3 regions of the Rhizobium sp. M10 genome follow, and region 2 is predicted to be linked to each of the others. Evidence: predicted binding sites of a transcription regulator. Region 2 holds the regulator's gene; each other region holds the start of a gene.

Region 1 (9,712 bases), on a different contig from region 2:
AGATAAAAGAGTTTCATATGGGCTCCGTTGCGGCGGGTTCCGCCTGGTCTTTGCGCTTGCGAGACTTCTTACTTGCTAGTTCGGGCGCTTGGATGTGAGGGCTTGCAAGACGGCGGCCGGCACGAAAGCGCTGACATCGCCGCCCATGGCGGCGATCTGGCGGACCAATGTGGCGGTAATGGGCCGCGAAGCCGTGCCCGCCGGCAAAAAGATGGTCTGGATGTCGGGCGCCATCGCCCTGTTCATGCCGGCCATCTGCATTTCGTAATCGAGGTCGGTACCGTCGCGAAGGCCGCGGATCAAAAGCGTTGCGCCATGGGCACGGGCGGCATCGACGACCAGATTGTCGAAGGCGACGACAGTGATGTCGCCGGTCTTGCCGGGCAGCGCTTGCGCCAGGGAAAGGCGGATCAGCTCGGCTCTCTCGTCGAACGAAAAGAGCGGTGCCTTGCCGGGATGGATGCCGATCGCGACGATCAGCTTTTCGGCGACGTTCAGGGCCTGGACCAGAACATCCACATGTCCGTTGGTGATCGGGTCGAAGGACCCAGGATAGAACGCTGTCGTCATCTAGCTCAGCCGTTGGTTTGACGCCTTTTGTCATGGATGCTGCCTTGCCGCAAGTGATTTGCCCCGCCGTTTCCCACGGCTGAACGGCGAATGAACGTGCCATTCAAGGCTGTTTCAGACAGAACCTGCTTAACTCGGATCATCAAGGCAGCCGATGCCATTCCGGCATCCGGCGTTCCCCGAAAGACCATGTTCATGCTGATCGTGCTCGTTGCGCTTGCCGTCCTTTTCTCTCTCGCCGCCGAAATGGCCTATGGCTTTTTCGCCGATCGCTACGAGGTGAGCTGGGTGCGGCCGGAGCTTGCCGAACATGCAGCGATCGTGCGCGCCCAGGGCCGGCTGCGCGAACAAAACCGGGTCTCGAATCTGAACGCCAGATGAACGAGACATTCAAGGAGGCTTCAGATCGCCATTGGTAAACACCCCTCAACATCCGACGGAACCATTTTCAAACGGATGCGTTCACTCAACCGACCCATAGATGCGATTAGCGCGGCAGGAAGGATTAAACATGCCCGGCAAGATTACGATGATTAACGTGCTCTGGATGGTAATGGTCACGGGCATGCTCACCGCAACTGTCGCTCTCTATGATCAGAAGGCCGATACGTCCAAGGTTTATGGTCCCTATGCTTCGGCCCGCACGGCCGTACTGGGCCAGTACTGAGGGGCGAGAACGCAACTCCCCAGGAAAGGAATGCCTATGTTCACGATCTTGACAGTACTCACCGCCCTCATCAGCGTGATGTTCATCGTGTCTGTGGCCTCGACGATTTCAGCGCTCCGGCGCGAAGACGCAGAGATGAAAGCGCTGAACGAAAAACATAGCGCATTCTGACATTCCTCCCTTCCCCACCCAAGAGCGGCACCCTTCCGCCGCCTCGGGTCCTTCAAAGCCGGATGCACCCAGCGTCCGGCTTTTTTCTTGGGGATAAGCCAGGCTAAGACCAAAAGAAAAGGGCGGCCCGAAGCCGCCCTTTCACTTGATCATTCCTCGGCAGGCCCGGCGGGATCACCATCGGCAACCGGCGTTTCGCCGACTGAACCTTCCTCAGCAACGGAAGCACCTTCGGCGGTCTCGACGGCTTCCTCCGTCTCGTCCTCTTCCGGCTCGCTGATGCGTTCGACCGAAACGACCTTCTCGTCCTTGGCCGTCGAGAAGATGGTGACGCCCTTGGTGGCGCGGCTGGCGATGCGGATGCCGCCGACCGGCACGCGGATCAGCTGGCCGCCATCCGAAACCAGCATGATCTGATCGCCGTCATCGACCGGGAAGGCGGCGACGAGTTCGCCGATTTCGCCGGTTTTCGACGTGTCGGTGGCGCGGATGCCCTTGCCGCCGCGGCCGGAGATGCGGAAGTCATAAGACGACGAGCGCTTGCCGAAGCCCTTCTCGGAGACGGTGAGCACGAACTGCTCGCGTGCCTTCAGCTCTTCATAACGCTCATCGGAGAGCTGCCCCTCCTCGGTGACTTCCTCGCCGACGAGAGCGATATCCTCTTCATCGACGCCCGTCGCGCGGCGTTCGGCGGCAGAGCGCTTCAGATAGGCGGCGCGCTCCCATGGCTCGGCATCGACATGGCCGACGATGGTCATCGAGATAATGCGATCGCCCTCGCCGAGATTGATGCCGCGCACGCCGATCGAGTTGCGGCCGGCGAAGACGCGAACGTCGTCGACGGAGAAGCGGATGCACTGGCCGAGCGCGGTGGTCAGCAGCACGTCGTCACGTTCCGTGCAGGTCTCGACGGAGAGGATTTCGTCGCCCTCCTCCTCGAGCTTCATGGCGATCTTGCCGTTGCGGTTGACCTGGACGAAATCCGACAGCTTGTTGCGGCGAACCGTGCCGCGCGTCGTCGAGAACATGACGTCGAGATTGTCCCAGTTCGCCTCGTCCTCGGGCAAGGGCAGGATGGTGGTGATGCGCTCGCCGGGTTCGAGCGGCAGCATGTTGATCAGCGCCTTGCCGCGCGAGGTCGGTGTGCCGATCGGCAGACGCCAGACCTTCTCCTTGTAGACGATGCCGCGCGAAGAGAAGAACAGAACCGGCGTATGGGTATTGACCACGAATAGCCGGCTAACGAAATCCTCGTCGCGGGTGGTCATGCCGGAGCGGCCCTTGCCGCCACGGCGCTGAGCGCGGTAGGTGGTCAGCGGTACCCGCTTGATATAACCGAGATGCGAGACGGTGACGACCATGTCCTCGCGGGCGATGAGATCCTCATCGTCCATTTCGAGGCCGCCATCGACGATCTCGGTGCGTCGCGGGGTGCCGAACTCGTCGCGCACGGCGGTGAGTTCATCCTTGACGATGGTCTGGATGCGGACACGCGAGGACAGAATATCGAGATAATCCCGGATTTCCTCGCCGATCTTGTTGAGTTCGTCGCCGATTTCGTCACGGCCAAGGGCCGTGAGGCGGGCAAGACGCAGTTCGAGGATGGCGCGGGCCTGCTCTTCCGACAGGTTGTACGTCATGTCGTCGTTAATGCGATGGCGCGGATCGTCGATCAGACGGATCAGGCTTTCGACATCTGCCGCCGGCCAGCGGCGGGTCATCAGTTCTTCGCGGGCCGACTGCGGATCGGGCGCCTGGCGGATAACGCGGATGACTTCGTCGATATTGGCCACCGCAATGGCGAGGCCGACCAACACATGGGCACGCTCACGCGCCTTGCGCAGCAGGAATTTCGTTCTCCGGCTAACGACTTCTTCGCGGAAGGAGACGAAGGCGCGCAGCATGTCGAGCAGCGTCAGCTGCTCCGGCTTGCCGCCGTTCAGCGCCACCATGTTGCAGCCGAAAGAGGTCTGCAACGGCGTATAACGATAGAGCTGGTTGAGGATAACCTCGGCATTGGCGTCGCGCTTCAGCTCGATGACGACGCGATAGCCCTGGCGGTCGGACTCGTCGCGCAGGTCGGAGATGCCCTCGATGCGCTTTTCGCGCACCAGTTCGGCCATCTTCTCGATCATCGTCGCCTTGTTCACCTGATAGGGGATTTCGGTGATGATGATCTGCTCGCGGTCACCGCGCATCGGCTCGATCGCTGCGACGCCGCGCATGATGACCGAGCCGCGGCCGGTCTCGTAAGCCGAGCGGATGCCGGCGCGACCGAGGATTTTGGCGCCTGTCGGGAAATCCGGGCCGGGAATGATCTGCATCAGCTCCGGCAACTCGATCGCCGGATCGTTGATCAGCGCAATGCAGCCGTCGATCACTTCGGAAAGATTGTGCGGCGGAATATTGGTTGCCATGCCGACGGCGATGCCGCCGGCGCCGTTGACGAGCAGGTTCGGGAATTTCGCGGGAACCACGACCGGCTCGGAGAGCGTGCCGTCGTAGTTGTCGCGGAAGTCCACGGTTTCCTTATCGAGATCGTCGAGCAGCGAATGGGCCGCCTTTTCGAGCCGGCATTCGGTGTAACGTTCGGCCGCCGGCGGATCGCCGTCGACGGAGCCGAAATTGCCCTGACCGTCGATCAGCGGCAGCCGCAGCGACCAGGGCTGCGCCATGCGGGCGAGCGCATCATAGATCGCGGCATTGCCGTGCGGATGGTATTTACCCATCACGTCACCGGTGACGCGGGCGCATTTGACGTATTTCTTGTTCCAGTCGATGCCGAGCTCGGACATGCCGTAGAGGATGCGCCGGTGCACGGGCTTCAGGCCGTCGCGCACGTCGGGCAGCGCGCGGCTGACGATGACGCTCATGGCGTAATCGAGATACGATCGCTGCATTTCCTCCATGATGGAGATGGGCTCGATGCCTGGCGGGAGCTTCCCGCCGCCGGGGGGTGTTTGCTCAGTCAAAACAGATCACGATCTCTTCTAGAATCACTTGAAGATTTATAGCGGAAAGCCTGTTCCCGCGCCAATTTCCGAGCGCGTTTTGAACAGGCTTTTGCGGCCGAAAAAGGGTAAAGCACGGGACTTGTACGATCGGACCGGACAAATCCGCCGCGGGCCGCCGCAGCATATTTGCCAAATCCAAATCCCCGCTTCACAATCGCAGAAAATCATGCACCCATATGGGCTTTCGGAGAGACGATGGCAAGCGCCGACCAATTGATCAACGCCTTCACGACGCTTCTCGTCACCATCGATCCGCCAGGCCTCGCACCGATCTTTCTCGGGCTGACGACGGGCATGAGCCGCGCCGAGCGCACGCAGGTGGCGCTACGCGGTTCGACCATCGCCTTCATCATCCTCGCGGTCTTCGCCTTGTTCGGCGCCGGCGTGCTCGGCGTGCTCGGCATCTCGATCGGCGCCTTCCGCATCGCCGGCGGCCTGCTGCTCTTCTGGATCGCCTTCGAGATGGTGTTCGAGCGGCGGCAGGAGCGCAAGGAGAAGGCCTCCGAGGCCGCCGTCACCAAGGATCACATCGAGAATATCGCGGTCTTTCCCCTCGCCCTGCCCCTGATCGCCGGTCCCGGTGCGATCTCGGCGACGATCCTACTTGCCGGCACGCTGCCGACCTCGGTTGAAAAAGCCCAGCTGATCGCCGTCATCGCCGCCAATCTGCTGCTGACCTTCCTGATGCTGCTGATCGCCGAAAGGCTCGACCGTTTCCTCGGCGTCACCGGCCGGGCGATCCTGACGCGGCTGCTCGGCGTCATCCTAGCCGCCCTGGCAGTGCAATTCGTCGTCGACGGCGCGAAGGCGGCACTCAATCTGATCAGCGCGACGCCGCATTGAAACGGCGGCATCTACCGCGAGACCAAGGAAAAGAGCATGACGCCGTCATGGACGTCATGCTCTCAAATAATTCATAAAGCCAGGAACGGTCGATCAGAACGGGATGTCGTCGTCCAAATCCCGCGAGAAATTGCCGCCACCGCCGCGGCTCGGCGATGAGGAGGGAGCAGGCGCGCCGTAGTCGTCGCCGTAATCGTTGCCGCCACCGCTACTGCCGCGGCCGCCGCCGAAGCCGGAGCTCGCGCCGCCGCCGTCGCCGCGGCCGTCGAGCATGGTCAGCGTCGAGCTGAAGCCCTGCAGCACCACTTCCGTCGAATAGCGGTCCTGGCCCTGCTGATCCTGCCATTTGCGGGTCTGCAGCTGACCTTCGATATAGAGCTTGGCGCCCTTCTTCACATATTGCTCGACGACCTTGCAGAGGCCTTCGTTGAAGACGACGACAGTGTGCCATTCGGTCTTTTCCCGGCGTTCGCCGGAATTGCGGTCACGCCAGGTCTCCGAGGTCGCAATACGGAGATTGGCGATCGGCCGGCCATCCTGAGTGCGGCGGATTTCGGGGTCTGCACCCACATTTCCAACCAGAATTACCTTGTTCACGCTACCAGCCATGCTTCTCACCCTGCCTGCCGCCCTGCCCGGCGGCGTTTCAATCGATCGGCGCACCTTAAACCATCACGGACCGCCGATGCGCATGGGCGGCATTTAATCCACATGTTTATCCATCAGAAAGCCGCATGCATTCATCAGGAATTTTGTTCTTTATTTGTTCTAGTTTATCCGTATGATCCTGTCAACAGAATCGAAAACCTTGAACCTTCCCGGATATTCAGCCTCGACTCGCCCGCCGGCATCACTAAATAAGGGCTGTTATCCAGAAAACCAAAGCAGAGACGATGAGCGAACTGAAGACGATCTCCATCCGCGGCGCGCGCGAGCACAATCTGAAGAGCATCGATCTCGATCTGCCGCGCAACAAGCTGATCGTCATGACCGGTCTTTCGGGCTCGGGCAAATCCTCGCTCGCCTTCGACACGATCTACGCCGAGGGCCAGCGGCGTTATGTCGAGAGCCTTTCGGCCTATGCCCGGCAGTTCCTCGAAATGATGCAGAAGCCCGATGTCGACCAGATCGACGGGCTGTCGCCGGCCATTTCGATCGAGCAGAAGACCACCTCGCGCAACCCGCGCTCGACGGTCGGCACCGTCACCGAGATCTATGACTATATGCGCCTGCTCTTTGCCCGTGTCGGCGTTCCCTATTCGCCGGCGACGGGCCTGCCGATCGAAAGCCAGACGGTCAGCCAGATGGTCGATCGCATCCTCGCTTTCGGCGAAGGCACCCGTCTTTATATTCTCGCCCCGCTCGTGCGCGGGCGCAAGGGCGAATACAAGAAGGAACTGGCGGAGCTGATGAAGAAGGGCTTCCAGCGCGTCAAGGTGGACGGCCAGTTCTACGAGATCGCCGAGGCGCCGGTTCTCGACAAGAAATACAAGCACGACATCGACGTCGTGGTCGACCGCATCGTCGTGCGCTCCGATGTCTCGGCGCGCCTGGCCGACAGCCTGGAGACCTGCCTGAAGCTCGCGGACGGGCTGGCAGTCGCCGAATTCGCCGACAAGCCGCTGCCGCCGGAAGAGACCTCGGCCGGCGGCTCGGCCAACAAGTCGCTGAACGAGACGCATGAGCGCGTGCTGTTTTCGGAGAAGTTCGCCTGCCCGGTCTCGGGCTTCACCATCCCGGAGATCGAACCCCGGCTGTTTTCCTTCAACAATCCCTTCGGCGCCTGCCCGACCTGCGACGGCCTCGGCGCCCAGCAGAAGATCGACCCCGACCTGATCGTGCCCGAGCCAGAGCGGACACTGCGCGACGGGGCGATCGCGCCCTGGGCCAAGTCGACCTCGCCTTACTACAACCAGACGCTGGAAGCGCTCGGCAAACATTACGGCTTCAAGCTCGGCACCCGCTGGAACGATCTTTCCGACGAGGTCAAGAACGTCATTCTCAACGGCACCGACGACAAGATCGAATTCCACTACGCCGACGGCGCGCGCTCCTATACGACCCACAAGAACTTCGAGGGCATCATCACCAATCTCGAGCGCCGCTGGAAGGAGACGGATTCCGCCTGGGCGCGCGAAGATATCGAGCGTTTCATGTCGGCCGCCTCCTGCCCTTCCTGCAACGGCTATCGCCTGAAACCCGAAGCGCTCGCCGTGAAGATCAACAGGCTGCATATCGGCGAAGTCACCGAGATGTCGATCCGCATCGCCCGCGACTGGTTCGAGACGCTGCCGGCCAGCTTCAACGCCAAGCAGAACGAGATCGCCGTGCGCATCCTCAAGGAAATCCGCGACCGGCTGCGCTTCCTCAACGATGTCGGCCTGGAATATCTCAGCCTGTCGCGCAACTCAGGCACGCTGTCGGGCGGAGAGAGCCAGCGCATTCGCCTCGCATCGCAGATCGGCTCGGGCTTGACGGGCGTGCTTTACGTGCTCGACGAGCCGTCGATCGGCCTGCATCAGCGCGACAATGCCCGATTGCTCGACACGCTGAAGCACCTGCGTGACATCGGCAATACGGTCATCGTCGTCGAGCATGACGAGGATGCGATCCTGACGGCTGACGACGTCGTCGACATCGGCCCGGCGGCCGGCATCCATGGCGGCCAGGTCATCGCCCATGGCACGCCGCAGGATATCATGGACAACCCGAAGTCGCTGACCGGCAAATATCTCTCGGGCGAACTCGGCGTGCCGGTTCCAGACGAGCGCCGCAAGCCGAAGAAAGGCCGCGAGATCAAAGTCGTCGGCGCGCGCGGCAACAATTTGAAGAATGTCACGGCCGCGATCCCACTCGGCGTCTTCACAGCGGTGACCGGGGTCTCCGGCGGCGGCAAGTCCACCTTCCTGATCGAGACGCTGTATAAATCGGCGGCGCGCCGCGTCATGGGTGCGCGCGAAATCCCCGCCGATCATGACCGGATCGACGGCTTCGAGCATATCGACAAGGTGATCGACATCGACCAGTCACCGATCGGCCGCACACCGCGCTCGAACCCCGCGACCTATACCGGCGCCTTCACGCCGATCCGCGACTGGTTCGCCGGCCTGCCGGAAGCCAAGGCGCGCGGTTATCAGCCGGGCCGCTTCTCCTTCAACGTCAAGGGCGGACGCTGCGAGGCCTGCCAGGGCGACGGCGTCATCAAGATCGAGATGCACTTCCTGCCCGACGTCTACGTCACCTGCGACGTCTGCCACGGCAAGCGCTACAACAGAGAGACGCTCGACGTCACCTTCAAGCAGAAGTCGATCGCCGACGTGCTCGACATGACGGTAGAGGAAGGCGTCGATTTCTTCGCGGCAGTGCCGGCGGTGCGTGACAAGCTGCAATCGCTGAAGGATGTCGGCCTCGGTTATATCAAGGTCGGCCAGCAGGCCAACACGCTTTCCGGCGGCGAGGCGCAGCGCGTCAAGCTTGCCAAGGAGCTGTCGAAGCGCTCGACCGGGCGTACGCTCTATATTCTCGACGAACCAACGACCGGACTGCATTTCCACGACGTCGCCAAGCTGCTCGAAATGCTGCACGAGCTGGTCAATCAGGGCAATTCGGTTGTGGTGATCGAGCACAATCTCGAAGTCATCAAGACGGCCGACTGGGTGCTCGATTTCGGCCCCGAGGGCGGCGATGGCGGCGGCGAAATCGTCGCAACCGGCACCCCCGAAGCAATCGTCAAGGAGAAGCGTTCCTATACCGGACACTTCCTCAAGGAATTGCTGGAACGGCGGCCGGCCAAGAGGGCGGCTGCGGCGGAATGACGATGAGGCTGGCGTCACGTGACGATCTCCAAACGATCACGACGCTGACGGCAGCCGCCTATCTGCCCTATACCGAACTCTTCGGCTCGCCACCGATCCCGGTGACGGAAGACTACACGCCACGGATCGAACGCGGCGAGGTGTGGCTGCGCGATATCGGCGGCGAAATCGCAGGGCTCACGGTCGTCGAGCGACATTCGGATCACCTCATGCTGTTCAGCATCGCGGTCTCGCCGGCCTTTCAGCGTGCCGGCCACGGGCTGGCGATGCTCGAATGGCTGGAGGGCAAGGCGCGGGAATGGGCACTGCCAGAGATCCGGCTCTATACCAATGCTCGGATGGAACGGAATATAGCGCTTTATCGCGCCTTCGGATTTCAGGAAACGGGTCGCCGGCCGAACCCGTATCGGCCAGGATGGTCCCTCGTCGACATGACGAAAGAGATTTATGCGGCCTGAGTGGCTGCCAAAAGGGGAGGACGACATGACGAAATCCGGCATTATCCGCACCGGCATCGGCGGCTGGACCTTCGAGCCCTGGCGCGGGCATTTCTTTCCCGATGATCTCAAGCAGAAGGACGAGCTGCATTATGCCAGCCGCCAGCTGAAGGTCATCGAGGTCAATGGCACCTA
Region 2 (9,712 bases):
CCGTCGCGCAGCTCGACCGCCTCATGGGCACCCGTCGAGGCGCCAGAGGGAACGGCCGCGCGGCCCATGCTGCCGTCTTCGAGGTAGACGTCGACTTCGACGGTGGGATTGCCACGGCTATCGAGAATCTCGCGGGCGATGATATCGGTGATTGCAGTCATGGGTTCTTCCTGCTCGGTGGGTGATCAATCGTTCGAAGCCTGTCATAATCGAAGGCGGGCAAATTACAATGCCGCAATTCCCGCCTGCGAAGCAGCGTTCTGACGTGGCCTAAACCACGATCATGTCAGCCTGTTGAACATCAAGCCTTGGCGACCGCGTCGAAGGCAAGCAGCTTCTCAAGCAAGCGCGGCATGTCCTTGAGATAAACCATGTTCGGGCCGTCGGACGGCGCGTTGTCAGGGTCCTGGTGGGTTTCGAGGAAGACGCCGGCAATTCCCGTCGCCACGGCTGCGCGCGCCAGCGTTTCAACGAATTCGCGCTGACCGCCCGAGGATTCGCCCTGCCCGCCCGGCTGGGCGACGGAATGGGTCGCATCGAAAATGACGGGCGCGCCCATCGCCGCCATGATCGGCAGCGAGCGCATGTCGGAAACCAGCGTATTGTAGCCGAAGGAAGCGCCGCGCTCGCACAGCAGCACGTTCGGATTGCCGCTGGCATTGAGCTTCTTCAGGACGTTCTTCATATCCCAGGGGGCGAGGAACTGGCCTTTCTTGACGTTGACGACGCGGCCGGTCCGGGCAGCGGCGATCAGAAGATCGGTCTGGCGGCAGAGGAAGGCGGGGATCTGCAGAACGTCGATCACCTCCGCCACCTCGGCGCACTGCTCGGCGGTGTGAACGTCGGTCAGGACGGGAAAGCCGAATTCCTTCTTCAGGTCGGCGAAGACCTCCATGCCCTTTTCAAGCCCGATGCCGCGCTCTGCCGAGAGCGAGGTGCGGTTCGCCTTGTCGAAGGAACTCTTGTAGACGAGGCCGATACCGAGCTTTGCGCAGAGCTCCTTCAGCGTACCGGCGACCATGAAGGCGTGGTCACGGCTCTCCATCTGGCAGGGGCCGGCAATCAGCGACAGGCGCCCGGTATTGGAAAAGGTGACCTGGCCTTCGCCTTCGCCGATCTTGACCTCGGAATTGGTATCAGTGCTCATCGTGGTTCCTCGAAGGCAAAAAGCGCGCCCTGCCCGGGCGTGGGCTTCACCAGAATGCGATTGTTCTTGCGTGTGTATGTCACTCCGTTAGCAGCCAAATGCGCTTCTGTCACGGCAAGATCGGTGACGGTGAAGAGGATTGCCTGACCGCGCAGGCCACGATCGGCGGCGGAAACGACAAGCTCGAAATAGGCCTCCAGCCCTTCCGGCGTCATCAGGCTGATCTTGGCATTGGATGCCGCGATCTTCATGCCGAAACCGGTTTTCTCCACCACCGTCTGCCCGACCGCAAGACCAACGAAGGCGGCAAATGCAGCCGGCTCCGGCGAACAAAGGGCGATCTCGGCAATGCCGGTCACGCCATTGGCATGCGTCTCCAGAGCGGCACGACCGGCCGGGAACGAATTGATGCGCTGACAGGTGAAGAGAAAGAAGTCGGGCGCGCGCAGATCTCCTGAAAAGGCCAGTTTGAAGCTGCCGACGCTTTCCGAACCGTCCGGCATCCGCATCGGCCGGCTGAACTGCAACATCTCGCCGGCACTCGCGCCGCTACCCACGAATCGCCGATGATCGAGGCCGGCATCCTCGGTGAGGAAGGCCAACGCCGAAAGTCCCTCCTCGCCGCAGCGGAAGCGGAAGGCGCGATTGCGGGCGATGAAGACATTGCCGTGGCGGGCCGCTGCCTCGCTCTCCTCGACACTCGCCACGCCGAGCGGCTCGATATAGGTCTTGTCGGCGAAAAAGACGCAGGCATTTTCCGTTCCGAACGGATGGCGCGCATCGGCGGCGACGGTAAAGCCGAGCTTGCCGAGCCTTTCGCGCGCCAGGTCGATATTGACGACGGGCAGCACGACATGATCCAGCGGGTGCGGTTTGGCGGAATGTGCGATCATGATATCCCTCCTGACACGCCAGAGATGTGCGACAGCACCACCCTCAATGCAAGACATGTGCGCCAATCCGGCGAATGAAAATAAAAATCTCGACGAGTTGGCGCGAAGTTTTACGGAAATTTAGCTACTTGCGGAACACATATGGAACATATAGTGTCTGTTCTGGATTTGTTTCAATCACGGGGTCTGACGTCGATGCTCACGCGCAAACAACAGGAGCTTCTCCTTTTCATTCATGAGCGCATGAAGGAATCCGGCGTTCCGCCCTCTTTCGACGAGATGAAGGATGCCCTGGATCTCGCCTCGAAATCCGGCATTCATCGCCTGATCACGGCGCTGGAGGAACGTGGTTTCATTCGCCGCCTACCGAACCGGGCCCGGGCCCTGGAAGTGATCAAGCTGCCGGAGGCCTATAGCCCCAGTCTTCAGCCGCGCCGCGGTTTTTCACCGAGTGTTATCGAAGGCAGCCTCGGCAAGCCCCAACCGGTCGCCGCCCCCGCTGCCGCAAAGCCGATCGCCGACAACGGCAACACTGTGTCCGTGCCGGTCATGGGCCGGATCGCCGCCGGCGTTCCGATCTCGGCGATCCAGAACAACACGCACGACATCGTCGTTCCCTCAGACATGCTCGGCTCGGGTGAACATTATGCGCTGGAGGTCAAGGGCGATTCGATGATCGACGCCGGCATCTTCGACGGCGACACGGTGATCATCCGCAACGGCAGCACCGCAAGTCCCGGCGATATCGTCGTTGCGCTGGTCGACGACGAGGAAGCGACGCTGAAGCGCTTTCGCCGCAAGGGTGCCTCGATCGCCCTCGAAGCCGCCAACCCGGCTTACGAGACCCGTATCTTCGGGCCCGACCGGGTCAAGGTGCAGGGCAAGCTGGTCGGCCTCATTCGCCGTTATCACTGACAGCGGACGGGCCGGTTTCGGTAAAACTGTCTTTGCGCCAATCATAGGCTCGATGGCGCATCCATGGACGCGACAAAGCATCGAATGCGGTTGCGACCTCGAATCCCTCCTGTGCAAAACGCAGTTCGACGGAACCGGTCCTACGCAGCGTCTCGCCGGTGAAGAGTGTCGCACCCGAGCGGCAACGGTCGAAACGCAGGCGCACCGCGGTCACGACAATCTCGCCGGCGTCGCAGGCCGGGCCGAGATAGGCGGCGTTGTCGATGACGGCGACGACATGGCCATTGCCGAGCCTGACTATACACCAGGCCTTCTTCACGCAGGAAAACCGATTTACCTCACCACCGGCTACAGCGGTCGCCATCGCCGTCCTCGCGTCATTCTGCTGGTCGCGGGACAGCCTGACGCGGCGGTCTTCACCCGGTGGCGGGATGGCAGGACCATCCAGCATCTTCGGCGGGTGGTGCCTCGGCAGGACCAGCGCTCTTTGCCACTGGTCGAAGATGAAGTCCGGCGGGTTTTCACGGTTGGAAGCCAGTGCCGCCGGCGCGATGAGCGCGACCAGACCACCATCCTCTGAAATCACCAGATCCGGCGGCCGGGACCCTGGCAGAATCAGCAGGATGAGCGTCGAACCGGCGAGGATCGATGTGCCGGCATGGCGCAACCGGGTGCGGAGCAGCGTCAGCAGCAGAAAGCCTGCCACAGCGACCGCGAAATACCAGGCGGGCAAGCGGCCGAGGCCGATGTCGCCGCCCCAGCCGGACACCGTCTTGGCGACCGCAATCACCAGATCGAGGCCGAAACCGACCACTTTCCAGAGCGGAGCGTCCAGACCGAACGGCATGAGCAACATAGCCAGCAGCCCGGCCGGCATGACGATGAAGGAGATGATCGGCATCGTCGCAAGGTTTGCCGGCAGGCCATAAGCGGTCAGGCGATGAAAATGCTCGATCGAAAACAGCGCCGTGGAAAAGCCACCGATCAACGAGGTCAGGAAGACGCCGCCGAAGAAACCGGCGATCGCCACGACCGGCCGCAGGACCGGCAGCTTCAGCAACGGGTTTTCCCGGACGCGCCGGTCCTTCCACAGCTGATAGCCCGATACCAGTGCCAAAGTCGCGGCAAAGGACATCTGGAAGCTCGGACCCAAGACTTCGGAGGGTGAAATGGCGATGATGACGAGCGCCGAGAGAACGACATTGCGCAGGCTGATCGACGGCCGATCGAAGAAGACGGCAATCAGCATGATCGCCATCATGATGAAGGCGCGTTCGGCCGAAACCCCGAATCCTGAGATCAGGAAGTAGGCCGTGACGGCGAGGAGCGCGCCGCCCGCGGCGAGCTTCTTTGTCGGATAGGCTTGAGCGACAACAGGAACGAGGCTGAGCAGCATCCGGAAACCGACGAAGAAGATGCCGGCCGACAACGCCATGTTGAGGCCCGAGATCGCCACGATATGCGCAAGGCCGGACTGGCGCAGCGCCTCCGTCGTTTCCTTCGAGATGGCGCGCCGCTCGTCAGTCACCAGAGCAGCGGCAAAAGCGCCTGTGTCGCCGGGCAGGATCGAGCGTATGCGATCGCCGATGCCGCTGCGCAACTGATAAAGCCATTCGAGCAGAGCTTCGGACGTCGATCTCGCAGGCTGCGGGCCTGCCTGCGAATCGACTTTCTCGGGCGCACCGTAGAAGAAGCCGTTGGCGCCGATGCCATCGAAATAGGCACCGAAGGAAAAGTCGTTGAGCCCGGGAAGCGCCGGCCCCGCCGGCGGCGTCAACCGTGCTCGGCCGGTGATGACGTCACCGATCTCGAAGGGCGCATCGGCGCCGCGGGCGATCACGGTTATGCGCCTCGGCGGCCGCTTCACCTGTGGCGCCTCGGTGCCGGTGACGGCAAGAACATAGCGCCACCGCCCGCGATCGTCGCCTTCGCGCCGCTCGACGCGGCCGGTCACCGTCGTCGTCACGGATGAATCGAGGATGACGGTCGAGGCCCGCCAGCTTTCGAGCTGCGCGCAGAGCATGCCGCATACCACGAGGGCAAGCGCCATAAGCGTCGCCCGCAAGGCCGGCCGGCTGCGGCCGGCGACGACCACCGCAAACATCAGCACCGACAGGCAGAGCAACGATGGAAGGAGCGGAAAATCCGTTGCCGCAAGAAACCAGAATGCCGCGCCGGCACCGAGGAAGACCGGCGAGAACAGGAGCAGGCGGCCGTGGTCGGCCTCCTCGCTCAGCATCCGGCCGCCAGCACGCAGCGCTTGTCTCATTGCCGCCGGCAGCCGATGGCGCAACGACATCGCGGACTGGGTTCTCGCCGGCCGCATCACCACGGCAGGGGCAGGAAGATCGGCCGGATCGGCAAGACCGACGCCCGCTTGCGGCCGCAATTCGACTGTCGTCAATTCCTGCATGCGCCGCCCGAACTTACCCTGCCCAGGCACCCAGAATGCAACCTCTGGGCAAATCCGGCAAGCATAATCGATTGAAATACGAGCGAAAATCGCAAATGCGAAAAGACCAGTCGAATCATCGGTTTCCGCTATGCGTGCCGCTCATCGCTGCAGTGCCTAAAAGGTGATGCCGCAATGCACAAAATGCCGTCACGGTAACTTGGCATTAGCTTCGCGATCATATAGCTATCGGTAAGGACGCTTAACCCCTATGGCGCTTTTGTGGCGCCACCGACATTTCGGAGGATCAGCATGACGGATCAAAGCGCAACAATAAAAATTGGTGACAAATCAGTCGACCTCGCCGTCAAAAGCGGCACGATCGGTCCAAGCGTCATCGATATCGGTGCTCTCTACAAGAACACCGCTTCCTTCACCTACGATCCGGGCTTCACCTCGACCGCATCCTGTGAATCGAAAATCACCTATATCGACGGCGACGAAGGCGTGCTGCTGCACCGCGGCTACCCGATCGAGCAGCTCGCCGAACATGGCGACTTCCTCGAGGTCTGCTACCTCCTGCTTTACGGCGAACTGCCGACGGCCGCGCAGAAGAAGGACTTCGACTATCGGGTCACGCATCACACCATGGTGCACGAGCAGATGAGCCGCTTCTTCACCGGCTTCCGCCGCGATGCGCATCCGATGGCCGTCATGTGCGGTTGCGTCGGCGCGCTGTCGGCCTTCTATCACGACTCGACCGATATCACCGATCCGCATCAGCGCATGGTCGCCAGCCTGCGGATGATCGCCAAGATGCCGACGCTGGCCGCCATGGCCTATAAGTACCATATCGGCCAGCCCTTCGTTTACCCGAAGAACGACCTCGACTATGCATCGAACTTCCTGCGCATGTGCTTTGCCGTTCCCTGCGAGGAATATGTGGTCAACCCGGTGCTTGCCCGCGCCATGGACCGCATCTTCATCCTGCATGCCGATCACGAGCAGAACGCGTCGACCTCGACCGTGCGCCTCGCCGGTTCGTCGGGCGCCAACCCGTTCGCCTGCATCGCGGCCGGCATCGCCTGCCTGTGGGGCCCCGCGCATGGCGGCGCCAACGAAGCAGCACTCAACATGCTGAACGAGATCGGCACCGTCGATCATATTCCGGAATATATCGCCCGCGCCAAGGACAAGAACGATCCGTTCCGCCTGATGGGCTTCGGCCACCGCGTCTACAAGAACTACGACCCGCGCGCCAAGATCATGCAGAAGACGACGCATGAAGTACTCGGCGAACTCGGCATCAAGGACGATCCGCTGCTCGAAGTGGCGATGGAGCTCGAGCGCATCGCGCTCACCGACGAATATTTCATCGAGAAGAAGCTCTATCCGAACATCGACTTCTATTCCGGCATCACGCTGAAGGCGCTGGGCTTCCCCACGACCATGTTCACCGTGCTCTTCGCGCTTGCCCGCACCGTCGGCTGGATCGCGCAGTGGAACGAGATGATCGAGGATCCGGAGCAGCGCATCGGCCGTCCGCGCCAGCTCTATGTCGGCGAACCGAAGCGCGACTACATCCCGGTTTCGAAGCGCTGATCGCTTCAGACCAATCGGCTCAAAAGAAAACCCGGTCAGAAACGACCGGGTTTTTTCTTTTTCAGCACGTCGAGCAGGATTTCGGCAGCATATTCGCCCGGCGGCTTTTCGGTCTGCATGCGCTGCCAGATGAGCTCATAACCTTCCTTCATCGCCTTGAGCTGGTAAGTGTCGGCCGACAGCCTTTCCATCCAGCGTGCGAGGCTTGCGCCGCGAACGACATCGTTCAGATATTCCGGCACGACCGCGTAATCGGCAATCAGGTTCGGCAGCGCCCCTGTCCAGGTCTTGATGCCCGATGTCAGCAGCCGCATGATCCAGTCGACCTTGTAGGCGGAGACGACGGGAACGTCGGCGAGCGCCAGTTCGAGAATAACGGTTCCGGATGCCGCCATGGCTGCATCGGCCTCGACGAAAGCCTTCCACTTTGCTTCCGCGCCGACAACGATCTCCGGCGTTACCGCCCATTTCGCCGTCAATTCGCGCACAAGCCCTTCCTTGTGTCGCATCGTCGGCAGGATGAAGCGCATCGGTCCATTGCGGGCGACAAGTTCGCTCACCGCCACCTCGAAATGCGGCAGGAGCTTCTGGATTTCCGAGGAGCGTGAGCCGGGCAGAAGCAGGATTGTGCCGTTGCCGGGCCGTCTTCCCGCACGCAGGCGTCGGGTCTCCAGGAGCGCAGGGTCGGCGGTCAGGCGATGCCCGACATAGGTCGTTGCCGGGCCTTTGAGGCGCTGCATCGTCGCCGGTTCGAAAGGCAGGACGGCGAGCACGTGATCGACATAGGCAAGCATGCGCTCGGCGCGATATTCCTTCCAGGCCCAGACGCTCGGACAGACATAATCGACGACAGGCAAATCCGGCAGCGCCGTGCGGACACGCTTTGCCACGCGATGGGTGAAATCCGGGCTGTCGATGATGAGCAGAATGTCAGGCCTTGCGGCGATGATTTCAGCCGTTGTCCGGCGGATCAGGCCAAACAGCTTCGGCAGCCGGCTCAGCACCTGGGTGATGCCCATGATCGACAGTTCGGAAAAATCGAACAGGGATCGCAAGCCCTCCGCCTGCAGACCCTCCCCGCCGACACCGACAAGTTCCACCGGTCCGCCATGGATGCGCTTCAGCGCGGCGATGAGGTCGGCGCCGAGGAGATCGCCCGACACCTCACCGGCAATGACGGCAATCTTCAGCGGCGCGCCGGTCATTCCAGCCCCCATTCCGGAAGACCGCGATCAATGCCGCAGACGAAAAGTCCGGCCTCGTCGGCGGCGCGGATGACGGCAGCACGATCGAGCACCAGCGAGCGGCCGGCTTCGACGGCGATACCGGCAAGGCCGGCTTTACCGGCGTTCAGCACCGTGGAAACGCCGATGGCCGGCAGGTCGGCGCGAATATCCTGCTGCGGCTTGCAGAGCTTGACGAGCACGCCGCGGCGGCGCGTCGAAATGCGCCCGGCGGCTCTGAGCCCGGCGACGCGGTCGAGCATCTCATCGGTGCCCTCAAGACCTTCCATCGCGACAACCCGCCCGCCGATGCTGACGCCGCCCTGCCCGACATCCAGCCGGCCGAGCATCTCGGCGGCTTCGGCAGCACGGCTGATATCGCGCCGATCTTCGTCACCGGGTGCCACGGCGCCAAGCGGACCGACGGAAGCCAGCAGGTCGGGGGCGATCTCATGGGCGCCGACGACACGCCGGCCATTTCCCTCGATCAGCCGGATCACCATCTGCAGGACCGTATCGTCGCCGCCGGAGAGCAGGGTGCGGATCGCGGCCGGCACCTTCATCAGAATACGCAGCGTCGGGCGCACCTCACGCCATTCCGGCCGGCGGCGCACGCTGCCCGACATCACCACGCGGCCGATGCCATAACGGTTGAGAAGACTATCGAGGGCGGCGAAATCGCCGATGCCGATTATAGCGTGGTCGTAGCCTTCCCAACGCCGGTCGCTTTCGTCCTTCAGGGCGACGATAACAGGATTTTCGCCTGCTGCGCGTGCGGCTTCCGCGACGTAGGAAGGCAGAAGGCCGCCGCCGGCGATGATCGCCAGCCGGCCCGCCGCGGTGTCGCCTGATAAAGCCACGGGCTAGCCCTTCTGACCTCGGGTCGGCGAGGACAGGGCGCGGTCGCTTTCGGCGGCGATGAAATCCAGGATCTGCATCACCTCTGCGCAATCGGCATATTCCTCGCGGATGGCCGCGGCGTTCTCACGCACGGAGGCCGTTCCCTCGAAGATCGCCTTGTAGGCGCGGCGCACCCTGTGGATGACGGCGCGGTCGATGCCGGCGCGCGTCATGCCGACGACATTGAGACCGCCCAGCAGACCGGGATTGCCGTTCAGCATGCCGTAGGGAATGACGTCGTAACTGACTGCCGACAGCCCGCCGACGAAGGCCTGGCGGCCGACGCGGGTGAACTGATGAACGGCCGAGCCGCCGCCGAGAATGACGCGATCCTCGATGACGACGTGGCCGGCGAGCATGACGTTGTTCGACATGATCACGTGGTTGCCGACCCGGCAGTCATGCGCCACATGCGAATTGGCCAGGAACAGATTGTTGTCGCCGACGATTGTCTGGCCGCCGAAATCGGCGGTGCCGGTGTTCATCGTCACGCCTTCACGAATCGTGCAGTTGGCGCCGACCGAAAGCGTCGTCTCTTCGCCGGCATGATGCACGCTCTGCGGATCGCCGCCGACGACCGCCATCGGGAAGATGCGCGTGCCCTTGCCGATCACGGTCCGGCCGGTGACGATCGCATGCG
Region 3 (9,712 bases), on a different contig from region 2:
TCGACATTCAGACCCTTCTCAACCAGCTCGGCTTTTCCGCCGGCGATCCGGACGGCTTGCTCGGCCCGGCGACCGTACAGGCGGTCACGGCCTTCAAGACGCTGCGGCCGGCGGAATTTGCCGGCGACAGAAGCCTGATCTCCGACAGGCTGCTAAAAGCCGTCTATGCCGCAGCCGGCAAGGGCGAGCCGCCGAACGGCGTCATCATGGTGCGAAAGGCATTTAAGCCGGTCTTCGAGGCGCCGGTGACGATCGCCGATCCGGGGCTGGCGCTCGGCACGCATTTCTTCACCCTGCACGCGGTCGATGAAAAGGCCGGCACGGCGGACTGGCTCGGCATCACGCTCGAAAACAATCTCTCGCGCGAGGCGATGAAGCGGCTCGGGATCAGCAATCAGGAAAGCTCGATCGTCACCGGCAAGCCGATCGCCCGTTCGCTGAGCCGGATTACCATCCCCGACGAGACCCGCCGCAAGATCGACGCGCTGATCGCGCCCGGCTCGACGCTGACGATCTCCGATACCGGCCTCGGCCGGGAGACCGGCGAAGGCACGAATTTCATCACCATCACCCGCGGCTGACGGCCATCACCCCGGGGCGAAGTAGATCACCCTGGGTAAGGTGTATTCCCCAGGGTAATCTACTTCGCCCCCCGGGCGATCCGCGTCGCGATCACACAAGCTCGACGTCGACGACGCCGGGGGCAGCGCGAAGGGCGGCGGCGATCTCCGGGGTGATGCGGTATTTCTCCGGCAGCGCCACTTCGACCTCGCGCTTGCCCTCTTCCTTGATGACGATGAAGGAAACCAGGCCGTCGCCCTTGGCGTTCAGATGGCCGGCGACCATTTTCAGCGGTCCGGAATCTCTGATATAGACGCGCAGCGCCTTCTGCATCTGCAGCGACTTTTCCTCCAGCGACTGGATCGTCTGGATGCGCAGACCGATGCCCTCCGGCCGCTCCTCGCCGGTCGCGGTCAGCAGGAAGGATTTTCCGGACTCCAACATGTCGCGGTACTGGTTCAGCATTTCCGAAAACAGCACGGCCTCGAACTGGCCCGACGAATCCGAAAAGACGATGATGCCCATCTTGTTGCCGGTGCGGGTCTTGCGCTCCTGCTTGGAGATGACGGTGCCGGCAAGGCGCGCATTGGACGCGCCCTGTTTGATCGCTGCGGAAAATTCGGCGAAGGTCTGCACCCGCATCTTCTGCAGGATATTACTGTAGGAATCGAGCGGGTGGGCGGTGAGATAGAAACCCAGCACCTGGAATTCTTTCAGCAGCCGCTCCGAGGCAAGCCAGGGCGAAAACGGCGGCAGGGCAATCTTCTCAGGCCCCGACGTCAGGGTGCTGCCGAAAATATCCGACTGACCGCTCAACTTGTTTTCCTGCGCCCGCTGGGCATAGCCGAGGATACGGTCGAGGCCGGCTGAAAGCTGGGCGCGGTCAGTGCCGAAGCAGTCGAAGGCACCGGCAAAGATCAGGCTTTCCAGCACGCGGCGGTTGACCTGGCGCGGATCGATGCGCAGGCAGAAATCCTCGATGCCGGCAAAGGGCTTGTCGCCGCGCACCTCGACGATATGGTCGACGGCGGATTCGCCGACGCCCTTGAGAGCGGCGAGCGCATAATAGATGCGGTTGTCGCCGGTTTCGAACTGGCGGAAGGAAGTCTGCACCGACGGGGCGATCACCTCGATGCCGAGGCGCTTGGCGTCCTGGCGGAAGTCGTTGACCTTTTCGGTGTTGGACATGTCGAGCGTCATCGAGGCGGCGAGGAATTCGACCGGATAATGCGCCTTCATATAGGCCGTCTGGTAGGAGACGATGGCGTAGGCGGCGGCATGCGACTTGTTGAAGCCGTAATTGGCGAACTTCGCCAGCAGTTCGAAGATATTGTCGGCTTGCGGCTTCGATACGCCGTTCTTGACGGCGCCATCGACGAAGCGTTCGCGCTGCTGGTCCATCTCGGCCTTGATCTTCTTACCCATGGCGCGGCGCAAAAGATCGGCTTCTCCGAGCGAATAACCGGACAGGACCTGGGCGATCTGCATCACCTGTTCCTGATAGACGATAACCCCTTGAGTTTCCTTGAGCAGGTGGTCGATCATCGGATGGATCGATTCCAGCTCTTCGTCACCGTGCTTGCGGGCGTTGTAGGTCGGGATGTTCTCCATCGGGCCCGGACGATAGAGCGCCACCAGCGCGATGATGTCCTCGATGCAGTCCGGCCTCATGCCGATCAGCGCCTTGCGCATGCCGGCACTTTCCACCTGGAACACGCCGACCGTCTCGCCGCGTGACAGCATCTCGTAGGTCTTCTTGTCGTCCAGGGGAATGGCCGCAAGGTCGACACTGATGCCGCGCTTGGCGACGAAATCGACGGCGACCTTCAGGACGGTCAGCGTCTTCAGGCCGAGGAAGTCGAATTTGACCAGGCCCGCCTGCTCAACCCATTTCATGTTGAACTGGGTGACCGGCATGTCGGAGCGCGGATCGCGATACATCGGCACCAGCTTGGACAGCGGCCGGTCGCCGATGACGATACCGGCAGCATGGGTCGAGGCATGGCGGTAAAGCCCCTCGATCTTCTGAGCGATATCGAGCAGGCGCGCGACCACCGGCTCCTTGGCTGCCTCCTCCTGCAGCTTCGGCTCCTCCTCGATCGCCTTGGAGAGCGGCGTCGGATTGGCCGGATTGTTCGGCACGAGCTTGCAGATCTTGTCGACCTGGCCGTAGGGCATCTCCAGCACGCGGCCGACGTCGCGCAGTGCTGCGCGCGCCTGCAGCGAACCGAAGGTGATGATCTGAGCCACCTGTTCGCGGCCGTACTTGGCCTGGACGTAGCGGATCACCTCTTCGCGGCGGTCCTGGCAGAAGTCGATGTCGAAGTCCGGCATCGACACGCGTTCCGGATTGAGGAAGCGTTCGAACAGCAGCGAAAACCGCAAGGGATCGACGTCGGTGATCGTCAGCGCGTAGGCGACCAGCGAACCGGCGCCCGAACCGCGGCCGGGACCAACCGGAATGTCATGCTGCTTGGCCCATTTGATGAAGTCGGCAACGATCAGGAAGTAGCCGGGAAAGCGCATGCGTTCGATGACGCTGAGCTCGAATTCCAGCCGCTCGCGATAATCCTTTTCCTCATAACCCGGCGACATGCCGAGGGTCGAAAGCCGCATGTCCAGCCCTTCGACCGCCTGGCGGCGCAATTCGCCCGCCTCGGCGCGTTCGGCCTCCTCGGCGTCGTCGGTCGCACCCGTGAAGCGCGGCAGGATCGGTTTGCGCGTCTTCAATACGAAGGAGCAGCGCTTGGCGATCTCGATCGTGTTCTCCAGCGCTTCCGGCAAATCGGCAAAGAGCTTGGCCATTTCGGCGCGGCTCTTCAGGTAATGATCCGGCGTCAGGCGAAAGCGGCTGTCGTCGGAAACGATGGCATTATGGGCGACGGCCATCAGCGCATCATGGGCGTCGTAATCATCGCGTGTCGGAAAGAAGGCCTCGTTGGTCGCGACCAGCGGCAGATCGTGGGCATAGGCGAGCCCGATGATCTTCTGCTCGTGCCGCTTGTCGTAGGTGCCATGCCGCTGCAGCTCGACATAGAGCCGGTCGCCGAAGAGACGCTTGAGCATGAGCAGCCGCGCTTCGGCCTGGGCGGAATGGCCCTCCCTGATCGCCCCGTCGACCGGCCCCGTCAGGGCGCCGGTCAAGGCGATCAGCCCTTCCGTGCCCGCCTCCTCCAGCCAGGAGGATCGGACATGGACGGCCTGATTGCCTTCACCGCCGAGATAGGCGCGGCTGATGAGGTCGACCAGCCTTTCGTAACCGGCCTCCGTCGCTGCGAGAAGAACGATCGACGGCAGCTTGACCAATGCCTGCTGGCCGCCGCGTTTTTCGGTCTCCAGCCCGTCTTCCATGTCGATCGAGACCTGGCAGCCGATGATCGGCTGCAGCCCGTCGTCCATTGCCTTCTGCGAGAATTCGAGGGCGACGAACAGATTGTTGGTGTCGGTAATGGCGATGGCCGGCTGATTGTCTCCGGCCGCCTTGTAGAGAATCTTCTTCAGCGGCAGCGCGCCTTCGAGAAGCGAATAGGCGGAATGGACTCTCAGGTGAATGAAGCCCGGCGTGTCGCCGATCACCTCACCCGTCGAAGCCTTTACCGTATCCGCCATGACATGCCTTCCCAATCACCGAATGAATCAGACGCATTGTCGGCATGGAGGGCAATGATGTCCAGAAGAAGTCCGGTGTTCGAACCACATGATGGCCATGCAGTCCCCTGAAAACTTTAGATCGCGATGACGATGAGCGAGAAGCTGGCAACGAACATTGCGATGGAGGTGAATGCTGCGATATCACGGATCATGTCAGTCATTTGGCTCTCCTTTACTCGTTATGTTTTCAATTTGTTCGATCTATGTTCCGATGTCAACAGGAATCTTTTCCTTCCTGCTTGCGTTTGAAAAACACCCCGGCGACGCAACGATTCGGTGAAAGCTTCGGCGACGGGCTTGAGATGCCGAGCCGCGGCCTCGCCGGCCCCGGTGCCGCAAAGAACGTGGACACATCCCGCCGACGACAAAGGCTCCCCCGCATTTGTTCTGTTTATGTTCTGCACATCCTGCTATATCCCAACTGATGAGTCAGGAGGACCCTATGCCCGAGACAGCGATGCTGAACGAATTCGTCGTCGAAGCCAAAGCTGCCAGCTATGTCGGCGGCGGCGTGCCGCGCCCGCCCTGCCGGCCGGGGTCTCACGATATCGGCTATGAGCGCGGCGACTGGCGCTATCTCGACAGCTATTTCGGCGGCACCGACTTCGCCGGACAGGAGGTGGTGTGGTTTGCCGACGAGCCGATCTGGGCGATGAATTATTTCGGCTGGGTCATTGCGCCCGATCTCATCGATGCCAGCGCAGCGGGAACTGTGATCAAGGCGGCGCTTTCTGCCATGTACCGGCAGGGCCGCTTTCTCGGCGGAATGGAATTCGACCATCCGTTCGGGCGCTATGTCGATCGCAGCGAAGGCGGCTGTGAACGGTTCAGCGGTCATGAATGCATCGTGGTCGACGGACGGAAGGCTTACGCGCTCGACTATCGCGGCGGCCTGATCATCCCCTGACGGATCCGGAGGCGGGTCGATTCGAACCTGCCGCCAGACGCGTCATCTCTTCGTCTTTATCCCGGAACCGCTGCGCACGTCCGGGCGACATCGATCAGAAATCGACGACCTTGCCGTCGGAGATCGTCACGCGCCGATCCATGCGGCGGGCGAGTTCGTGGTTGTGCGTGGCGATCAGGGCCGCGAGGCCGGACTGGCGCACCAGGGCCTCCAGCGCGTCGAAGACGTAGCTTGCTGTTTCCGGGTCGAGATTACCGGTCGGCTCGTCGGCCAGAAGCAGGGTCGGCGCATTGGCGACGGCGCGGGCGATCGCAACGCGCTGCTGCTCGCCACCTGACAGTTCGGCCGGGCGGTGCGAGCCGCGATGGCCGATGCGCATATAGTCGAGAAGCTGGCCGGCCCGCTCTCCGGCTTCCTTCCAGGACAGGCCGGCGATCAGCTGCGGCATCATGATGTTTTCGAGCGCCGAAAATTCCGGCAGGAGGTGATGGAACTGATAAACGAAGCCGATCTCGCGGCGACGGATCGCCGTGCGCTTCTCGTCACTCAGCCCGTCGCAGGCATGGCCGTTGATGGTGACTTCGCCGCCGTCGGGATGCTCGAGCAGACCGGCGACATGCAGCAGCGTCGACTTGCCCGTGCCCGAGGGCGCGACAAGGGCGACGATCTCGCCTTTCGACAGCGAGAAATCCGCACCCTTCAGGATCGAGAGCAGCGTATCGCCCTGCCCGTAATGGCGCTCGACGCCGGTAAGCTTGAGGACGACGTTGCGATTCATGAATGCGGCATTCCTTATTCGTAGCGCAGGGCCTGCACCGGATCGAGCCTGGAGGCGCGCCATGCCGGGAAGATGGTGGCGATGAAGGAGAGGCTGAGCGCCATGACCACGACCGAAATCGTTTCGCTGAGATCCATCTCCGCCGGCAGCTGGCTGAGGAAATAGACCTGCGGATTGAAGATCACGGTGCCTGATATCCAGGAGAAGAACTGGCGGATGGATTCGATGTTGACGCAGACGAGGACGCCGAGCAGCACGCCGGCGATGGTGCCGACGATACCGATCGCCGCCCCGGTCATGAAGAAGATGCGCATGATGGCGCCGGCGCTGGCGCCCATCGTGCGCAGAATGGCGATATCGCTGCCCTTGTCCTTCACCAGCATGATGAGGCCGGAGATGATGTTCAGCGCCGCCACCAGCACGATCAGCGTCAGGATCATGAACATGACGTTGCGCTCGACCTGCAGCGCCGAGAAGAAGGTCTGATTGCGCTGGCGCCAGTCGGTCAGGTTGATCTGGCGACCGGCCGCCTCTTCCACCTTCGGCCGCAGAGCGTCGATATCATCGGGATGATCGACGAAGAGCTCGATCGACTGCACCAGCCCCGCCGCATTGAAATAGAGCTGCGCTTCCTCGAGCGGCATGAAGATGATCGAGGAATCATATTCCGACATGCCGATCTCGAACAGCCCGGAGATCTTGTAGGATTTGACGCGCGGGTTGACGCCCATCGGCGTGACGTCACCTTCCGGCGAGGTCAGCGTGATGAGGTCGCCGACGCGCAGACCCAGTTGGTCGGCCATGCGGGTGCCGATCAGCACGCCCTCGCCGGAGGCATAGCCCACCATGTCGCCGGATTTGATGTTGTCGGAGATCGTCTTGAGCTTGGTCAGGTCTTCGGCGCGGGCGCCGCGCACCAGGGCGCCGGTGCTGCCGCCGGCCTGGGCGGAAGCAAGCACCTGCCCCTCCACCAAAGGCAGCGCCATCTTGACACCGGGTACGGCTGCAAGCCTGCTGGCAAGGTCGGGATAATCGGTAAAGGGACCATCGACCGGCTGGACGATCATGTGGCCGTTGATGCCGAGGATGCGCGAGACGAGCTCGGTGCGGAAGCCGTTCATGACGGCCATGACGATGATCAGCGTCGCGACGCCGAGCATGATGCCGACGAAGGAGAAGCCGGCGATGACCGAGATAAAGGCTTCCTTGCGCCGGGCGCGCAGATAGCGCCAGGCCACGAGGCGTTCGAAGGTGGAAAATGGCTTGCCAGCCGGACCCAAGCCGGATGTTGAACTCCGGTCCACTGCTGCCTCTGCCATTTCGCCTCCGTTTCCTTAAGCCACGAACCTGTTGATCGCCGCTTCGATGGTCATCGTTTCGCGGGCGCCGGTCTTGCGGTCCTTCACTTCGACCTCGCCGTTCGCGACCGCGCGCGGGCCGGCGATGATCTGGACGGGTACGCCGATCAGGTCGGCGGTTGCGAATTTCGTGCCGGCCCGGTCGTCGGTATCGTCGTAGAGCACATCCTTGCCGGCCTTGGTGAGCGCGGCGTAGATCAGCTCGCAGGTATCGTCGCAGGCCTGATCGCCCGACTTCATGTTGATCACCACGATATCGAAGGGCGCGACCGAAGCCGGCCAGATGATTCCGTTGTCGTCATGCGATGCTTCGATGATGGCGGGAACAAGGCGCGTCGGGCCGATACCGTAGGAACCCATGTGAACAAAGTGTTCCTTGCCATCAGGCCCCTGTACTTTCGCGCCCATCGACTCGGAATATTTCGTGCCGAAATAGAAGATGTGACCGACCTCGATGCCGCGCGCCGAAAGACGCTCGCCTTCCGGAACGGCGTTGAAAGCCGCCTCGTCGTGCATTTCCGAGGTCGCCGCATAGAGCGAGGTCCACTTGTCGAAGATCGCCTTCAGACCCTCGACGCTGTCGAAATCGGTGCCGTCACCGGGAATATCGAAGCCGACGAAGTCCTTGTGGCAGAAGACCTCGGATTCGCCGGTATCGGCGAGGATGATGAATTCATGGCTGAGATTGCCGCCGATCGGGCCGGTGTCGGCACGCATCGGAATGGCGCGCAGGCCGAGCCGATCGAAAGTTCTGAGATAGGCGGCGAACATCTTGTTATAGGAATGCTCCGCTCCTTCGCGGGTCAGATCGAAGGAATAAGCGTCCTTCATCATGAACTCGCGCGAGCGCATGGTGCCGAAGCGCGGGCGGATCTCGTCACGGAACTTCAGCTGGATGTGATAGAGATTGAGCGGCAGGTCCTTGTAGGATTTGACGGAGGAACGGAAAATATCCGTCACCATCTCCTCGTTGGTCGGGCCGTAGAGCATCGGCCGATCCTGGCGGTCCTTGATGCGCAGCATCTCCTTGCCGTAAGCGTCGTAACGGCCGCTTTCCTGCCAGAGTTCGGCCGACTGCAGGGTCGGCATCGAAAGCTCGATGGCGCCGGCACGGTTCTGCTCCTCGCGGATAATGGCGTTGACCTTGTCGAGCACGCGCTTGCCGAGCGGCAGCCAGGAATAGATGCCCTGCGACTGCTGGCGGATCATGCCGGCGCGCAGCATCAACCGGTGGGAGACGATTTCCGCCTCCTTGGGGTTTTCCTTGAGGATGGGCATGAAATAGCGGGACAGACGCATGGCGGATTCCGAAGCAGTTGAGATCCCGCGGAGAACGGAATCGACGGTACATTGGTAATGTGGGAGCGTTCATAGCCGCTTCGCGGCGGGAAGGAAACCCGCAACTGCCGTCGGCCGCCTCCCGGATACGCATGTTCACGCCCGCAAAATGAAAGGGCGTGAAAAAGCGCGTGTTTATAAGGACTTGAACGAAAATCTTGTCAACAGAAATATTTTGCTAGAGTGTAGCAAAAATGCAAAAAAAGCTAATGACAAAGCCCAATGTTTGAGCTAGCTTTAGCTCACAAAACAGGCAGGAAGCTAAATTCTTGCCGAATTCGCGGTCAAGTCTTGGGAGGATCAGATCTTAGGCGCGCTCGTCGCAGCCCCGGCAACGGTTACAGATCACGCGATACTTAAAACAAGGCTTTCAGCCTTGTTTTTTTTTGGCTTTTGCCTCCCATCCCAACCAGAAACGAGATCGCCTTCCGTAAGGAAATGCGCCCTCATTCCGTTAGGCGAGCTCTTTGCCGCAACAGCATGACGCCGATATGACGAAATCGATTTTTTGTGAGTTTTACATCTGCCCAAACTTTGAGCAAAAGCTACTTCAATAGAAGCTAGGCCCTAGTTGTGGAAGGGCGTCGAAGCCCCAGCCGAAATAGGTGTCGCAGACATACCAGAGGCCGTAGATCAGAGCCGAGATCAGCGTCGTCAGCGAAAAGACGAAGCCGGCGCGAAAGCGGGTGGGCGCGCTGGGAACGGTGCCGAGCACGATATCATCGTCTTCCGCCTGGGTGCGCAGGCCGATCGGCAGGACGGCGAAAAGCGTCATCCACCAGATGATGAAGTAGACGGCAAATCCCTGAAGGAAGATCTGAAGCATTATGGTTCCCGGTGATGTCGCGCCGCCATGTGGCGAAGCCGTCCTCTCACTTTCAATTGCGCGCCTTTATACGGCGGAATGGCGGCCAATTCAAAGCGAACGAAACATTTCGCCGCCTTCGGGTCACTCTGCCGCAGCGCAAGCACTTCACATGAATTGGGTTCAGGCCTGTTCAAGCTCGATCAGCGTGCCGAAGAAATCCTTGGGATGCAGAAAGAGCACCGGCTTGCCATGCGCGCCGGTCTTCGGCTGGCCGTCGCCCAGCACCCGCGCCCCCGCCTCGACCAGCCGGT

The links. Region 2 encodes LexA, which represses DNA repair genes until DNA is damaged. Its sites were predicted from a motif close to TGTTCNNNNTGTGTTCNG; they were not measured.
Region 1: uvrA (excinuclease ABC subunit UvrA) is a predicted target of LexA. The motif match lies at 6,019-6,036, and genes of this name have one in related genera.
Region 3: CO671_RS14530 (DUF5680 domain-containing protein) is a predicted target of LexA. The motif match lies at 4,406-4,423, and genes of this name have one in related genera.

Annotation. Positions count from the first base shown of each region.
Region 1 covers NZ_NWTA01000018.1:120,668-130,379, forward strand. The annotation lists gene CO671_RS23975 (peptidylprolyl isomerase) at 1-17, opposite strand, end outside; gene coaD (pantetheine-phosphate adenylyltransferase) at 76-570, opposite strand; gene CO671_RS23985 (hypothetical protein) at 661-951, shown strand; gene CO671_RS33845 (hypothetical protein) at 1,082-1,237, shown strand; gene CO671_RS34530 (hypothetical protein) at 1,274-1,408, shown strand; gene gyrA (DNA gyrase subunit A) at 1,558-4,380, opposite strand; gene CO671_RS23995 (MarC family protein) at 4,618-5,265, shown strand; gene CO671_RS24000 (single-stranded DNA-binding protein) at 5,359-5,874, opposite strand; gene uvrA (excinuclease ABC subunit UvrA) at 6,159-9,080, shown strand; gene CO671_RS24010 (GNAT family N-acetyltransferase) at 9,077-9,538, shown strand; gene CO671_RS24015 (DUF72 domain-containing protein) at 9,564-9,712, shown strand, end outside.
Region 2 covers NZ_NWTA01000010.1:209,870-219,581, reverse strand. The annotation lists gene eno (phosphopyruvate hydratase) at 1-161, opposite strand, end outside; gene kdsA (3-deoxy-8-phosphooctulonate synthase) at 302-1,147, opposite strand; gene CO671_RS18550 (VOC family protein) at 1,144-2,040, opposite strand; gene lexA (transcriptional repressor LexA) at 2,236-2,955, shown strand; gene CO671_RS18540 (ComEC/Rec2 family competence protein) at 2,936-5,368, opposite strand; gene gltA (citrate synthase) at 5,660-6,949, shown strand; gene lpxB (lipid-A-disaccharide synthase) at 6,985-8,154, opposite strand; gene CO671_RS18525 (LpxI family protein) at 8,151-9,032, opposite strand; gene lpxA (acyl-ACP--UDP-N-acetylglucosamine O-acyltransferase) at 9,036-9,712, opposite strand, start outside.
Region 3 covers NZ_NWTA01000007.1:260,206-269,917, reverse strand. The annotation lists gene CO671_RS14540 (L,D-transpeptidase family protein) at 1-581, shown strand, start outside; gene dnaE (DNA polymerase III subunit alpha) at 673-4,170, opposite strand; gene CO671_RS14530 (DUF5680 domain-containing protein) at 4,655-5,119, shown strand; gene CO671_RS14525 (ABC transporter ATP-binding protein) at 5,214-5,897, opposite strand; gene CO671_RS14520 (lipoprotein-releasing ABC transporter permease subunit) at 5,912-7,216, opposite strand; gene proS (proline--tRNA ligase) at 7,232-8,554, opposite strand; gene CO671_RS14510 (DUF1467 family protein) at 9,144-9,419, opposite strand; gene mce (methylmalonyl-CoA epimerase) at 9,582-9,712, opposite strand, start outside.